Regions from separate parts of the Bacillus sp. GW823-FHT06A10 genome, predicted to be linked through region 2. Evidence: riboswitches for the same ligand, from Rfam matches in the RefSeq annotation. Region 2 holds a riboswitch; each other region holds the start of a gene.
What was found. A riboswitch is a leader RNA that binds a small molecule or an ion and turns the genes downstream of it on or off. The one in region 2 is predicted to bind S-adenosylmethionine.

Region 1 (3,506 bases), 660 kb from region 2:
TATGAAAAGGCATGGATTCATATGCCTTTTCCAGCAAGTGGCATGACTAATACGAAAAAGTATATTGAGCTAGAAGGCGAAGTATATTGCAAATCATGCATTCAAATTGTAAGTAAAACGAAATAAAAAAAGCTTTGCGCTCACCGCGCAAAGCTTTTTTTCATATATTATAGACCAGCTTGCTCTTTTAAAGCTGCAGCTTTGTCTGTACGTTCCCATGAAAGATCTACATCAGTACGTCCGAAGTGGCCGTAAGCTGCTGTTTGTTTGTAAATTGGGCGACGTAAGTCTAGCATTTTAATAATACCAGCTGGGCGAAGATCGAAGTTGTTACGAACTAGTTCTACTAGTACGTCTTCAGATACTTTACCTGTGCCGAATGTATCAACTGAAATTGATACTGGTTGTGCTACACCGATTGCGTATGCAAGTTGTACTTCTGCTTTGTCAGCAAGACCAGCTGCTACGATGTTTTTCGCAACATAACGAGCTGCATATGCTGCAGAACGGTCAACTTTTGTTGCATCTTTACCAGAGAATGCACCGCCGCCATGGCGAGCGTATCCACCGTAAGTATCAACGATGATTTTACGTCCTGTTAAACCAGCATCACCTTGTGGTCCACCAATTACGAAGCGGCCAGTTGGATTAATGAAGAATTTCGTTTCTCCATCCATTAATTCTGCTGGTACTACAGCTTTAATTACGTGCTCTTTTAAGTCGCGATCGATTTCTTCCCATGTAACATCTGGGTGATGTTGTGTAGAAATTACGATAGTATCAACACGTACTGGTTTACCATTTTCATCATACTCAACTGTAACTTGCGTTTTTCCATCTGGACGTAAGTATGATAATGTATCATCTTTACGTACTTCAGTTAAACGGCGAGCTAATTTGTGAGCAAGCGAGATTGGAAGTGGCATTAACTCTTGTGTTTCATTACATGCGAAACCAAACATTAAACCTTGGTCTCCTGCACCAATTGCCTCAATCTCAGCGTCAGTCATTTGACCTTCGCGTGCTTCTAGCGCTTGGTCAACACCCATAGCGATGTCAGCAGACTGCTCATCGATAGATGTTAAAACAGCACAAGTTTCTGCATCGAATCCGTATTTTGCGCGTGTGTAACCAATGCCTTGAATTGTTTCACGAACGATTTTTGGAATATCTACGTAAGTAGAAGTCGTAATTTCCCCCGCTACCAATACTAAACCAGTTGTTACAGTTGTTTCACAAGCTACACGTGCATTTGCGTCTTTTGATAAGATCGCATCTAAAATTGAATCAGAAATTTGGTCACAAATTTTATCTGGATGTCCTTCAGTTACAGACTCAGATGTGAACAGATGACGTTTTTTTGTCATGTGGTAAACCTCCCTACAGTAATTGTATATATTGTACGGAACTCATCCTTAATTTGCCACAAACTGCGACATACATTTATTCTCCCACACAAGCATACAGAAAAACCTTTCCTACTTTACATAGAGGAAAGGTTTAATTTGCTACTTGCATACTGCTTTTTGCCCTTCGCTCTTATCGTTCGAGACCTGTAGCCTCGCACAGGTTTTAGCACCTATTCACCTGCATTTATCAATACAAGTGAGGTTGCTGGGCTTCATCGGGCCTGTCCCTCCGCCAGCTCGGGATAAGAGAGTATCCGTCCCAACCTATACTAAAGAAATGATATTCATTTGTCAATTAATATTCACATTTTCCTGAAAGTTTTTCTCAATACGCCTGAAATGAAATATTAATAGGGAAATAATACATTCACACAAACAAAAAGAAATAAATAGTATACATTATTTATATAATTGTGTTATACTCTTGTTGGGGATTACGAGAAATATTTCATTAAATGAAAAGGATGGTATATAAATATGAGTACTGTGAATGTCCAAATTGGTTTACACGAATTATTGAACGGAAGCAATGCACAGATTCAACTAAGTGTTCCGCAATTAGTGGAAAAAGTATTAATGCGAAATGAAGGGAAATTAACTTCGACTGGTGCCGTTTCTGCTTCAACTGGAAAATATACAGGACGTTCTCCTAAAGATAAATTTATTGTGAAAGAAGCATCGGTTGCTGACAAAATTGCTTGGGGAGCTGTGAACCAACCGATTTCTGAAGAACATTTTAATAAATTATATACTAAAGTTTTAGAATACTTAAAAGAAAAAGAAGAGTTATTCGTCTTCAAAGGATTTGCAGGCGCTGACCGCAATTACCGCCTACCAATTCAAGTTATTAACGAATATGCATGGCACAATTTATTTGTACATCAATTATTCATTCGTCCAACTGAAGAAGAATTAACAACTCATGAATCAGAGTTCACAATTGTTTCTGCACCGAATTTCAAAGCTGATCCAGCTGTTGACGGTACAAACTCTGAAGCATTCATTATGGTTTCATTCGAAAAACGTATCGTACTAATTGGTGGTACAGAATACGCTGGAGAAATGAAAAAATCAATCTTCTCTATTATGAACTTCTTATTACCTGAACAAGATATCCTTTCTATGCATTGCTCTGCAAACGTAGGTGAAGAAGGCGACGTAGCACTATTCTTCGGTTTATCTGGAACAGGTAAAACAACATTATCTGCTGATCCAAACCGTAAATTAATCGGTGATGATGAGCACGGTTGGTCTGATAACGGTGTATTCAATATTGAAGGCGGTTGCTATGCAAAATGTGTAAACCTTTCTCACGAGAAAGAACCACAAATTTTCGATGCAATCAAATTTGGATCTGTTTTAGAAAACGTTATCATTAATGACCAAACGCGTATCGCCGACTACAACGATACTACTTTAACAGAAAATACTCGTGCTGCATACCCTATGCATGCGATCGACAATATCGTACTGCCAAGTGTTGCTGGACACCCAAATACAATTATTTTCTTAACTGCTGATGCATCTGGCGTATTGCCTCCAATCAGTAAGTTATCAAAAGAGCAAGCTATGTATCATTTCTTAAGTGGTTACACTAGTAAACTAGCAGGAACAGAGCGCGGCGTTACATCTCCGCAAGCTACATTCTCAACTTGCTTCGGTTCACCATTCTTACCACTTGATGCATCTCGCTACGCTGAAATGCTTGGTGAAAAAATCGAGAAACACGATGCGAAAGTATTCCTAGTAAACACTGGCTGGACTGGCGGCGAGTACGGAGTTGGTAAACGTATGAACTTAGGTTATACTCGTGCAATGATTCAAGCAGCATTAAGCGGCGAACTTGCAAAAACTGAAACAGCTAAACATGACATCTTCGGTCTTGAAGTTCCACTTCACGTACCAGGTGTACCTGACGAAGTGTTAATGCCTGAACAAACTTGGGCTGATAAAGCTGCTTACAAAGCAAAAGCAATCGAGCTTGCAAATGAATTCAAAGAGAACTTCAAAAAGTTCGAAAGCGTTTCTGAAGATATCATTAACTTAGGCGGTCCAATCGCTTAAATTAAAACTTTCTGTTGGAATAACCCTTTACTC
Region 2 (3,506 bases):
TTCACACTTTGTAATAAGGAAGTCACGAGCAAATACTTTATCTGCTTGTTTCGCAGCTTGTAAATCAGTAATTGAATCTCCAATCACAATATGGAAGTCATTCGTATCACTCAATTTACGGATGAGTGATGATTTACATAATCCGCAATGATTTTGACAATGATGATCACAAGGATGAGGCCAATTCACCGTAATGTATTCATTTGAAAAATCTGTTTCATTACAGTAAATTTGCTCTTTTGGAATGAGTCCTTGTAAGAGTGGATAGACGAAGAAATCCATTCCACCTGATATAACGTAAAAAGAAATGTTATTTTCATTTACAAATTGTATAAATTCATGAAAACCATTACGAATTTCAGCAGTTTCTATTAAAAATTGAATAATTTCATCGTGCAGATGAGTAGGTATTAATCGAAATAATTGAGAAACACCTTCTTGAATAGATAGCTCTTGTGATAAAATTCTATTCTTTACTTCTTCAGCTTCTGGTGGTGCGAATTTTTCCATAATGGACATAATGTTATCATTATTTGTAATCGTGCCATCGAAATCACAAAATACTTGAATACTCATAATTTCACCTCATGAGAGGGATTTCCCCATATTTGTAGTGCACTATGCAAATTTATGTCATCTACTTCATGGAGTGGTTTATTTTGCAAAGTAGCATCAATTGCAGTACGGAAAGCTTTACCACCGCCTTGCGCTCCATTTGGATGTCCATGTATCCCGCCGCCAGCATTAATAACAACATCTTTACCGAAATCTCGTACAATAAAGGGAACGAAACCAGGGTGAATACCAGCAGATGGAACAGAAAAGCTCTTCTTGAAAAATGCATCGTCTTCAGTTAAATATTTTGAGATAGCAAGAGCTTCCTCTTTTTCTAGCGCAACACTTCCGTATGGAGATGGGAATAATGAAAAGTCAGCCCCAGCATAGCGTAGTAGCTTTCCGAGTAATAATGGAGATGAAATTCCATATAACTTAGATGCTGAATAAGCACCACTTACAGCAGGGTGTGCCATAATAGGAACTGGGATTTCATCATCTTCTGCAAGTGATTGCAGTACATCTAGTCCGTAAGCAAATACGTTAAATAATAGAATATCAGCTCCAGCTTGCACTGCACGTTTCGCATTTTCTTTTAAATCAAAAGTTCGTCCTGTTAAATTTACGGCATATAACGTTTTATGTCCGTATGTTTCATATACGGATTGTAAAACTTCTTTTCCAGATACAATGCGTTTCGTAAGTGGTGTTAATGCATTTTCAAATAATATTTCATCATCTTTTACTATATCTACACCACCACTTGCTTGATCACGTAATTGCGTTTTTAAATACCCAATATTTCGTCCAATCATTCCTTTAAAAATACTCATTAAAAGGGGACGATCATGCACTTGTAAAAGGTTTCGAATCCCATCTATCCCGAATTTTGGACCAGGAAAATGTTCTTTCAATTCTTCTGAAAAAGTTAAGTCAATTAATTTTACTTCGCCATCAAGGGATAGCTTTCCAAATGTAGTAGTTAAAATTGCTGGTAAATCTGGACTGAAGTTTAATAACGGATATTCGATTTTAATAATTCCGCGTTCTACTTTTTTACGTAAATACGAATTCGTATGTTCATGTTCAGCTAATTCCTCAATATGAATGACGTTGCCTTTATGTTGCTTTAATTGTTCTTGCAATAATTGTGGCAAATGAGTCCAAGAGCCAATTGTTAAACCAAGAGCAATTTGCTCAGCTTTTTTTTCTAAGTTATGTGAATCATCATGGATTAAATACGTCGCTATAATTCCGCTCATTGTTATAACCTCCTAGTTAAATAAAAAAACCTCTCAGCTAAGGAGAGGTTTTTTTACAACCAGCTCCTTATCTGTCAGCATAATGCTGCGAGAATTAGCACCGTGTCTACGATTGTAGATCGGTTGCCGGGTTTCGTCGGGCTCGTCCCTCCACCTGCTCTTGATAAGAAGTATTTAGAAATGTTTAAATTTTTAAGATAACTGAATTTTGTCAGATATTTTTCATGTTGTCAATTACTTTTTGAAAAAATTTAATTTATCAATTCGATTAATGGCTTCTCGTAATCTATCTTCTGTATGCAAGAGACCAACACGGACATACCCTTCGCCATGTTCACCAAATCCAACACCAGGAGCAACTGCAACGTGTGCTTTTTCTAGTAAAATATCAGAAAATTGCTCGGATGTATAACCTTCTGGTACAGGAAGCCATGCAAAGAATGATCCGGTTGGAATGTCTACATTCCAACCAATTGAGTGACAAGCTGAAATAAGAGCGTTTCTCCGAGATTCGTAACTATTTACAAGATCTACTACACAAGACTGTGAACTTAATAGTGCTTCGCGAGCAGCATCTTGAATTGCACCAAAAATACTAACATACATATGATCTTGCAATAGGTTAATGGTTTCGATGACACTTTCATTTCCAACTGCAAAAGCAATACGCCAGCCAGCCATATTGAAAGTTTTTGATAACGTGTAAATTTCAATTCCTATATCTTTCGAACCATCTGCTTGCAAGAAACTAACAGGTTTTTGACCATCAAATCCGATAGCACCGTAAGCGAAATCGTGAACAACTAATATATTATGTTTATTAGCAAAATGAATGGTTGTATCAAAAAAATCTTTTGATGCAGTAGCACCTGTAGGGTTATTTGGATAGTTTAAAAACATTAACTTTGCCCGTTCAGCGATAGAGTCGTCAATTTTTTTATAATCCGGTAAAAAATGATTTTCTGCAATAAGCGGCATGGTTTCAAAGTGTGCCTTTGCTAAGGCAACCCCAGATAAATAATCTGGATAGCCTGGATCCGGAACGAGAATTGTATCACCAGGATTTGTAAAACAAATTGGTAATTCTACTAGTCCAGCCTTCCCACCAAACAAAATAGCAACTTCAGTTTTTGGGTTTAATTCGACGCCGTATTCACGTTTATAGAATGTAGTCACGGCTTCCTTTAAGCTTTCATGTCCGCGAAATGGCGGATATTTATGATGAATGGTCTTTTCGGCAGCATCTTGTAAAGCTTTTACGATATGCTGCGGTGTTGGTTGATCTGGATTACCTTGACCTAGATTAATAACATCGTGACCAGCTGCAACGACTTTGTTAACTTTTGCAACAAGTGAAGCGAAAAATTGTGTTGGCAATGATGTTACTATCTCAGAAGGTTGAAATAATTTCATACTTTCCACCTCTTTTGAAAGTTGTTACAATTCTAGTGACAAATGATATAATCTTTCCAGTATTTTGTAAAGAAAAAAATAAGAATGGGGCTGAAAAAATGAAAGTCGCATGTATTCAAATGGATATTGTTTTTGGAGATGTAGAAAAAAATATTGAGAATGCTAAAAATAAAATAAGCGAAGCTATGAAGGAAAGGCCAGATGTTATCGTCTTACCAGAACTATGGACAACAGGATATGATTTAACGAGACTTTCTGAAATTGCAGATAGGGATG
Region 3 (3,506 bases), on a different contig from region 2:
ATAGATTGAATATTTGGCCAGCGCAATCAATTTGGATGTTATTAGTTGCTTTCATAATAATTACAGTTATAACAATGATAGCAATTATAATTTTTGCAAGTATAAAAATCACATGTTATCCATTAACAGGAATGAGTTTTAAGGAAGCTTCTCGTACATGTAATATTCAATTTTTATGGGGAAATTGGACTCAATCAAAAGATATTAAAAATGATAATGTATCAATGTAAATAATTAGTGAGGTTTTTATAAGTATAATATGAATTCCTCAAAATAGGGCATGAATAGATGGTAAATATAATATAGTCGAAAAAAATCCTTTTGAATTTTCAAAAGGATTTTTTTCTTTGGACAAACTCTTTTTTGCTAAGTATTTCCGCATATATATTATTCAAACTTGCTAAAATTGTATTATGAATATAAACAGCTGGTATAGTAGCGTTCTTAAAAGAAAGGTCTTTTGTAGCACAAGCATCATGTATAACGGTACATTGAAAGCCAAAATCGAATGCAGCCCTTACTGTAGCATCAATACACATATGAGTCATCATCCCGCATACGACGACATGTTCAATGTCTAAACGCTGTAATTGCTCTAGAAGATTAGTTTCTCGGAAGCTATTTGGATAATGTTTGACTATAACGGTTTCTTCTCTAAGTGGACGTACGCTTTCGTGAATATGTACACCTTCTGTATTAGGTAGGAAAAAAGTAGCGTCATCTTTTATAGCTACGTGTTGGATATGAAAAATAGGTTCGCTGTTTGTTCTAAAGTGTTGTAATAACTGATTAGCATATTCGCTTGCTTCTACTGGATTACGCAATTCCATCTTTCCATTTGGAAAATAATCGTTTTGAATATCGACGAGTAAAAGAGCTGTTTTCATATATTTATCTGCCTCCGAGTTTCATATTCAAATAAATTTATTCAATTTGTAGAGAGGATTCTCCTGTTTAAAAATATGAGGAAGAAGAATTTTAAATAACCTTGAAAGTTACTATTTTCTCATGAATTTTCATCTGAAAATTTTAATAAAGGAATAATTAATATTTTTCTAAAAAATGTATTGACTCTTATTATTCTGAGTTCTATAATGAGAATTAATTAAATGACAATTAAATCGATACATTCTTATCCAGAGAGGTGGAGGGACTGGCCCTACGATACCTCAGCAACGGGTTTTTTAATACCGTGCTAACTCCAGCAAGCCATATAAAGGCTTGGAAGATGAGAAGATGTGAACGAGTACATATAAGTGCTCTCCTTCTTATCTTTATGGTTGATAAGAAGGAGAGCACTTTTTATTTTACCTCGAAAGCTCTACTTCAAGTTTTTACAGCATATAGGAGGGGAAAAAATGATTTCTTTTAACAATGTAAGTAAAGTGTATGAATCAGCTGGGCAATCTGTTCATGCGGTGGAGGATGTAACATTATCAGTTGAGAAAGGCGAAATTTTTGGCATTATCGGTTTTAGTGGCGCTGGAAAGAGTACATTATTACGCTTAGTAAATATGTTAGAGAGACCAACGTCAGGAACGATTGCAATAGATGATAAAGATATTACATCATTATCGACGAAAGAATTACGCAAACTAAGACAAAGAATCGGAATGATTTTTCAAAGCTTTAATTTATTTAATTCAAGAACAGTGTTTGGGAATATTGCTTATCCATTAAAGTTAGCGAAATTGCCAAAGAACGAGATAAAGGAACGAGTGAATGAACTGCTGAAGTTTGTAGGGTTAGAAGATAAAGCAAACTATTATCCAGAACAGCTATCAGGGGGACAAAAGCAACGTGTTGGTATTGCTAGAGCACTTGCGACATCGCCAGATATTCTTATATGTGATGAGGCAACATCAGCCTTAGATCCAGAAACGACGACAGAAATTCTAAACTTATTAAAGAAAGTAAATCGAGAATACAATTTAACAATTCTTCTTATTACACATGAAATGCATGTTGTGAAAGAAATTTGTCACCGTGTAGCTGTAATGGAGAAGGGAAAAGTTATTGAAGAAGGAAAACTGTTCGATGTTTTCACGCAACCAAAAACAAAGACGACTCAAAACTTTGTACGTTCTGTTATTAATGATCATTTACCAGAAAGTGTTCTAGCGAAAATTCAAAATGGTGGTCAAATTTATCGTCTAACATTTACTGGTGAGGAGACAGGGCAGCCGGTACTATCATATATCGCAAAAAACTATAACGTCGATGTAAATGTACTGTACGGAAATATTATTGAACTTCAAAATGTGCTATTTGGAAATCTGCTTGTAGAATTGCAAGGTGAGCAGAGGGAAATTCAAAAAGCATTACAACATCTAAGACTGCAAGTGCAGCTGAAGGAGGTAGAAGCTCATGCGAGTTGATTGGAGTATATTTTGGCCGCGCATACTAGATGCGACGGGGGATACCCTCTTAATGGTAATTGTAACCCTTATATTCGCTACAATTCTTGGTATACCGCTAGGTTTACTTTTATATGTAACGAGAAAAGGAAACTTTTTAGAAAATAAATGGGTCTTTTCTATTCTTAACATCATAATTAATACAATTCGTCCGGTACCATTCATTATCTTTTTAGTAGCGTTAAGTCCACTAACGAGAAGTGTTATCGGAACGACGATTGGAACAGCAGCAGCAATTTTCCCGATGACGTTAGTCGCATCAATTGGTATTGCTAGAATGGTTGAAACAAATCTTGTTTCCGTTCCGAAAGGAGTAATTGAGGCAGCACAAGCAATGGGCGCCTCGCCAATTAGAATCGTTTTTGAAATCCTTGTACCAGAAGCGTTAGCACCATTAATCTTAGGTATCACATTTATGACAGTTGGTTTAATTGAATTTTCTGCAGTTGCTGGGCTTGTCGGTGGTGGCGGTCTTGGTGACTTGGCAATGACATATGGTTATCAACGTTTTGATACATCAGTTATGTTTGTAACGGTTGTTTTACTTATTATTCTCGTGCAGATAGCTCAAAATTTAGGAAACTACTTTGCGAAAGTCTTGTTACGTAGATCATAAAAAGGAAGAGAGGAAAAGAAAATGAAGAAAATTTTAGCATTTGCATTATCAGCGATTGTAGGAGTCTCAGCATTAAGTGGCTGCTCAAGTGGAGACACGGGTGCAGGAGCGAAAGAAAAAGTAGTTCGCGTCGGTGTAACTGGAACGGATGGAGACGCTTGGGAAATTTTGAAGAAAAAAGCTGAAAAAGAAGGGATTAAGATTAAACTGGTGGAGTTCTCTGATTATACAACTCCAAATAAAGCTTTAGCTGATGGAGATATTGAATTAAACTCATTTCAGCATATTGCTTTCTTAGAGCAATTTAAAAAAGAGCATAAGTTAGATATTACAGCTGTTGGTACAACACAAATTGCGCCAATGGGTTTATACTCTGAAAAATATAAGAAGGCAAATGAAATTCCAGATGGTTCAGAAATTGCAATTCCAAACGATCCAACGAACCAAGCACGTGCATTAAAACTTCTTGATGC
Region 4 (3,506 bases), on a different contig from region 2:
AAGTGTTCCAAGACCACCAGCACCAACAACTCCCGCCATTGCTGTATAGCCTACTAAAGCAATTGTCGTAACCGTAATACCAGATACTAATGCTGGTAACGATTCTGGAATTAACACTTTCAAAATAATTGTGCTTGTTTTTGCTCCCATTGCTTTGGAAGCTTCAATTACACCTTTATCAATTTCGCGAAGTGCAATTTCAACCATTCTCGCGTAGAATGGTGCCGCTCCAATAATTAAAGCCGGCAGAGCTGCACTTGCTCCAAGAATTGTTCCAAGAAGAATCTTTGTGAATGGGATTAATAAAATAATTAAAATGATGAACGGTATAGAACGGAATATATTTACGAATGCTCCAATCACCGTATTAATTGATTTGTTTTCCCATAAATTATCTTTCGCTGTCATGAAAAGTAACAATCCTAAAATTAGTCCTAAAACAAATGTCGCAAGAGCTGCGATTGCCGTCATATATAACGTTTCACCAGTTGCTTCTAACATTTGATTCCAATCAACATTTGCGAGTAACTTATCCATGTGCAATCACCTCCAGCTCTACTTGATCTTGATGAATTCCTTCTATCGCTTGCTGGATCGCTGTTTCCTCACCATTTAAATGAACAACTAAACTACCGTAAGAACCGTTATTCGTTTGTGCGATATTTCCTTGCAAAATGCTAACTTCTATATCACTGCGTTGCATCAATCGTTGAAGGACTGGTCTTTCTACAGCCTCACCAATAAACTGCAAACGAATTACTTTTCCATCTGGATATTTTTCAATTAAACTTTCAATCGTTTCATTTGTATCTTCAGAATCTGTTAACTGCTGTACAAATCGTTTCGTAATATCTTGCTTCGGATTACGGAATACATCAAGTACTGGACCCGTTTCTACAATCTTTCCTCTCTCCATTACCGCCACTCGATTACAAATCTTTCGAATTACGTGCATCTCATGTGTAATGAGTACAATTGTTAAACCAAGGCGCTTATTAATGTCTAATAGTAAATCCAAAATTTGATCTGTCGTTTCTGGATCAAGAGCCGACGTTGCTTCATCACATAAAAGTACTTGTGGGTTGTTAGCTAATGCTCTTGCAATCCCAACGCGTTGTTTTTGTCCCCCGCTCAGCTGAGATGGGTACGCGTCTCCTCTTCCTTCTAATCCAACAAGATGAATTAATTCATCAACACGTTTTCTTCTCTTCGTTTTATCAACACCTGCAATTTCAAGTGGAAACTCTATATTTTCACGTACAGTTCGTGACCAAAGTAAGTTAAAGTGCTGAAAAATCATTCCGATTTCTTGCCTTGCCTTACGAAGTTCACTTCCTGTAATTGCTGATATAACACGATTCGCAATTGTAATTTGGCCAGAAGTCGGTTTCTCTAACTGATTAAACAATCTGATTAAAGAACTTTTCCCAGCGCCGCTATATCCGATAACACCAAATATTTCGCCTTTTTCTATTTTTAAATTGGCGTTATCTACAGCAGTGACATCACCGCTTTTCGCCTTATATATTTTCCTTACATTCTCTAATAGAATCATGATGTTCACCCCTTTTTTGTTTAGATAGACTCCGCATTTTTTTATTTTTGATGCGTGTAGTCCACCGCTATCACTACTTTTATTATTTGAATGTCCTCCACATTCAAACAACAAAAAACCTTTCCGCTTTAGAGAAGCAGAAAGGTTTATATGCGTATATAACAACATTATCCCTCTCTCTCATCTCTCAAAGCATTCGCTTTGCAGGAATTGGCACCATTTCAACATAAGTTGACGGTTGCCGGGCTTCACAGGGCACAGTCCCTCCACCTCTCTTGATAAGAGAAATCAGATTCAATTTTCGTCTGATTTGAAATTTATGAAATTGTCTATATTTTATGACTTGAATTGTATCAATATACGCTCACCATGTCAACAGAAATTTTCGCAAAAAATGAAACTTCAGAATTTTAAGCACCTACTGACATCGGTTTACATATATGAAACATCGATTCCACTAATAACATCGTTCGGTACGTTCCTGAATATTGTACACGTCCATCATTCATTAACATTTGCAATCGTACATTTCCATTCACCAATTGCTCTATATCTTTTTCATCTAAGCAAATGATTTGTTCCGTTCCTCTTTCCTCTTGTAGCAGCTCTATATAATCTCTTGAAATTTGTAACGAACAACTTTCATCTCTAAAGCGGAAATTAACAGTTTTCTCCTCTTGTCTTAAAAGCGGCTCTAAATGATATTGACCATTAGCGTAATTTACAAATGATTGAAGCAAAGAATATAATTTCACCCTAAATCACATCCTTCATATCACTTTCTATTACATACCATTCCCTCTCAATAAAGAGCAATCCTGTTATTTTCGCTCGACAAATACTGTATCCATCCTGCATCTCGACATATTTCCCAAGAAATATGTCGAGGCGGCAAAAATTTTGCCGCCTACTTTAATTCCGTATATAAATATTCAACCGAATGAAATGCATATATCTTCTTCATCAGTGTCCCATTTTCAAAAACAAGTAAACAAGGTACACTTTCAATCCCATACTCTTTCGCTAAATGCGGAGCATAATTTAAATCTAACATCCCAATTTTGAGGCCTTCAATTGTCATCTCAACGACTGTTAACATCTTTTTTGCTAATTGGCATGTTCCACACATTGGAGTATATACATATAACACTGTTTTTTCTTCATTCTCTATTAGGGCTGTAGCTTCGGCTCCTGTCCAATCGATCACTTCTATCATTCCTTACCGTAAATATTCTGTATAAACGTCAATGTCGGCTCCCCATAATACATTTGCTAAGTGTGTAGATGGCGCAGTTGCCACTTCTCGGTACGAGCGATCAATATAGATATGCTCGGCTTGCGGAAATTCTTTTCGAAATTGTTTCCTTAACTTTTCTCCAGCATCATCAGCATCCACTAGCACATACACTTCCTTATCAAAAAACTGATCAACGAGCTCATCCATTTTCGACAAACCAATTGTACCATTTGTACAAACAATTTCCACTGGTTCACGAATAATAGATTCAATCTTTCTTCTATCTGATGTACCTTCTACAATAATGACTTTTTCCACATAAATCATATGTCATCACCCGATCACCATATACTATACAACCTTGAACTTAGTATATAGTATATTCGTTATTTTCATGTTGTTTCCTGTTTATTTTTGCAAAAGAAAAGCGAAACCGACTGTTTAGCCCTGTTGGCTAAGGTTCTTCCGTACAGAAGACGCTTTTTGTCTTCTCGTGCGGAAGGTTCTTAGACATGAAGGGCTAGGAGTTGGAGCTAGACAATGAAAAGCGCAAGCGGCTCATTTAGATTGTGATGGGGATGGAGCTTCTGACGTAGAGGCGCTTTTTGCCTTGTAGGAAGAAGCGAAGCCACCGAACAATCTAGTCGCTGGAGCTAGACAACGAAAAACAAAAACGGCTAGACCTGCATAAAGATTAAACGAAAAAGTTTTTTC

Region 1: it holds a riboswitch for S-adenosylmethionine, as region 2 does, so the genes downstream of both, metK (methionine adenosyltransferase) here and mtnW (2,3-diketo-5-methylthiopentyl-1-phosphate enolase) in region 2, are expected to answer to the same signal.
Region 3: it holds a riboswitch for S-adenosylmethionine, as region 2 does, so the genes downstream of both, AC1Q8M_RS23950 (methionine ABC transporter ATP-binding protein) here and mtnW (2,3-diketo-5-methylthiopentyl-1-phosphate enolase) in region 2, are expected to answer to the same signal.
Region 4: it holds a riboswitch for S-adenosylmethionine, as region 2 does, so the genes downstream of both, AC1Q8M_RS21280 (methionine ABC transporter ATP-binding protein) here and mtnW (2,3-diketo-5-methylthiopentyl-1-phosphate enolase) in region 2, are expected to answer to the same signal.

Annotation. Positions count from the first base shown of each region.
Region 1 is NZ_JBXAHT010000002.1:108,068-111,573, reverse strand. It holds gene metK (methionine adenosyltransferase) at 168-1,367, opposite strand; SAM riboswitch class I at 1,537-1,658, opposite strand; gene pckA (phosphoenolpyruvate carboxykinase (ATP)) at 1,887-3,473, shown strand.
Region 2 is NZ_JBXAHT010000002.1:769,560-773,065, forward strand. It holds gene mtnX (2-hydroxy-3-keto-5-methylthiopentenyl-1-phosphate phosphatase) at 1-576, opposite strand, end outside; gene mtnW (2,3-diketo-5-methylthiopentyl-1-phosphate enolase) at 573-1,817, opposite strand; SAM riboswitch class I at 1,882-1,987, opposite strand; gene AC1Q8M_RS18910 (pyridoxal phosphate-dependent aminotransferase) at 2,052-3,230, opposite strand; gene AC1Q8M_RS18915 (carbon-nitrogen family hydrolase) at 3,245-3,506, shown strand, end outside.
Region 3 is NZ_JBXAHT010000004.1:30,765-34,270, forward strand. It holds gene AC1Q8M_RS23940 (acyltransferase) at 1-230, shown strand, start outside; gene AC1Q8M_RS23945 (cysteine hydrolase family protein) at 330-887, opposite strand; SAM riboswitch class I at 1,130-1,235, shown strand; gene AC1Q8M_RS23950 (methionine ABC transporter ATP-binding protein) at 1,359-2,378, shown strand; gene AC1Q8M_RS23955 (methionine ABC transporter permease) at 2,368-3,033, shown strand; gene AC1Q8M_RS23960 (MetQ/NlpA family ABC transporter substrate-binding protein) at 3,055-3,506, shown strand, end outside.
Region 4 is NZ_JBXAHT010000003.1:86,277-89,782, forward strand. It holds gene AC1Q8M_RS21275 (methionine ABC transporter permease) at 1-537, opposite strand, end outside; gene AC1Q8M_RS21280 (methionine ABC transporter ATP-binding protein) at 530-1,555, opposite strand; SAM riboswitch class I at 1,733-1,840, opposite strand; gene AC1Q8M_RS21285 (hypothetical protein) at 1,966-2,310, opposite strand; gene AC1Q8M_RS21290 (thioredoxin family protein) at 2,463-2,771, opposite strand; gene AC1Q8M_RS21295 (toprim domain-containing protein) at 2,775-3,119, opposite strand.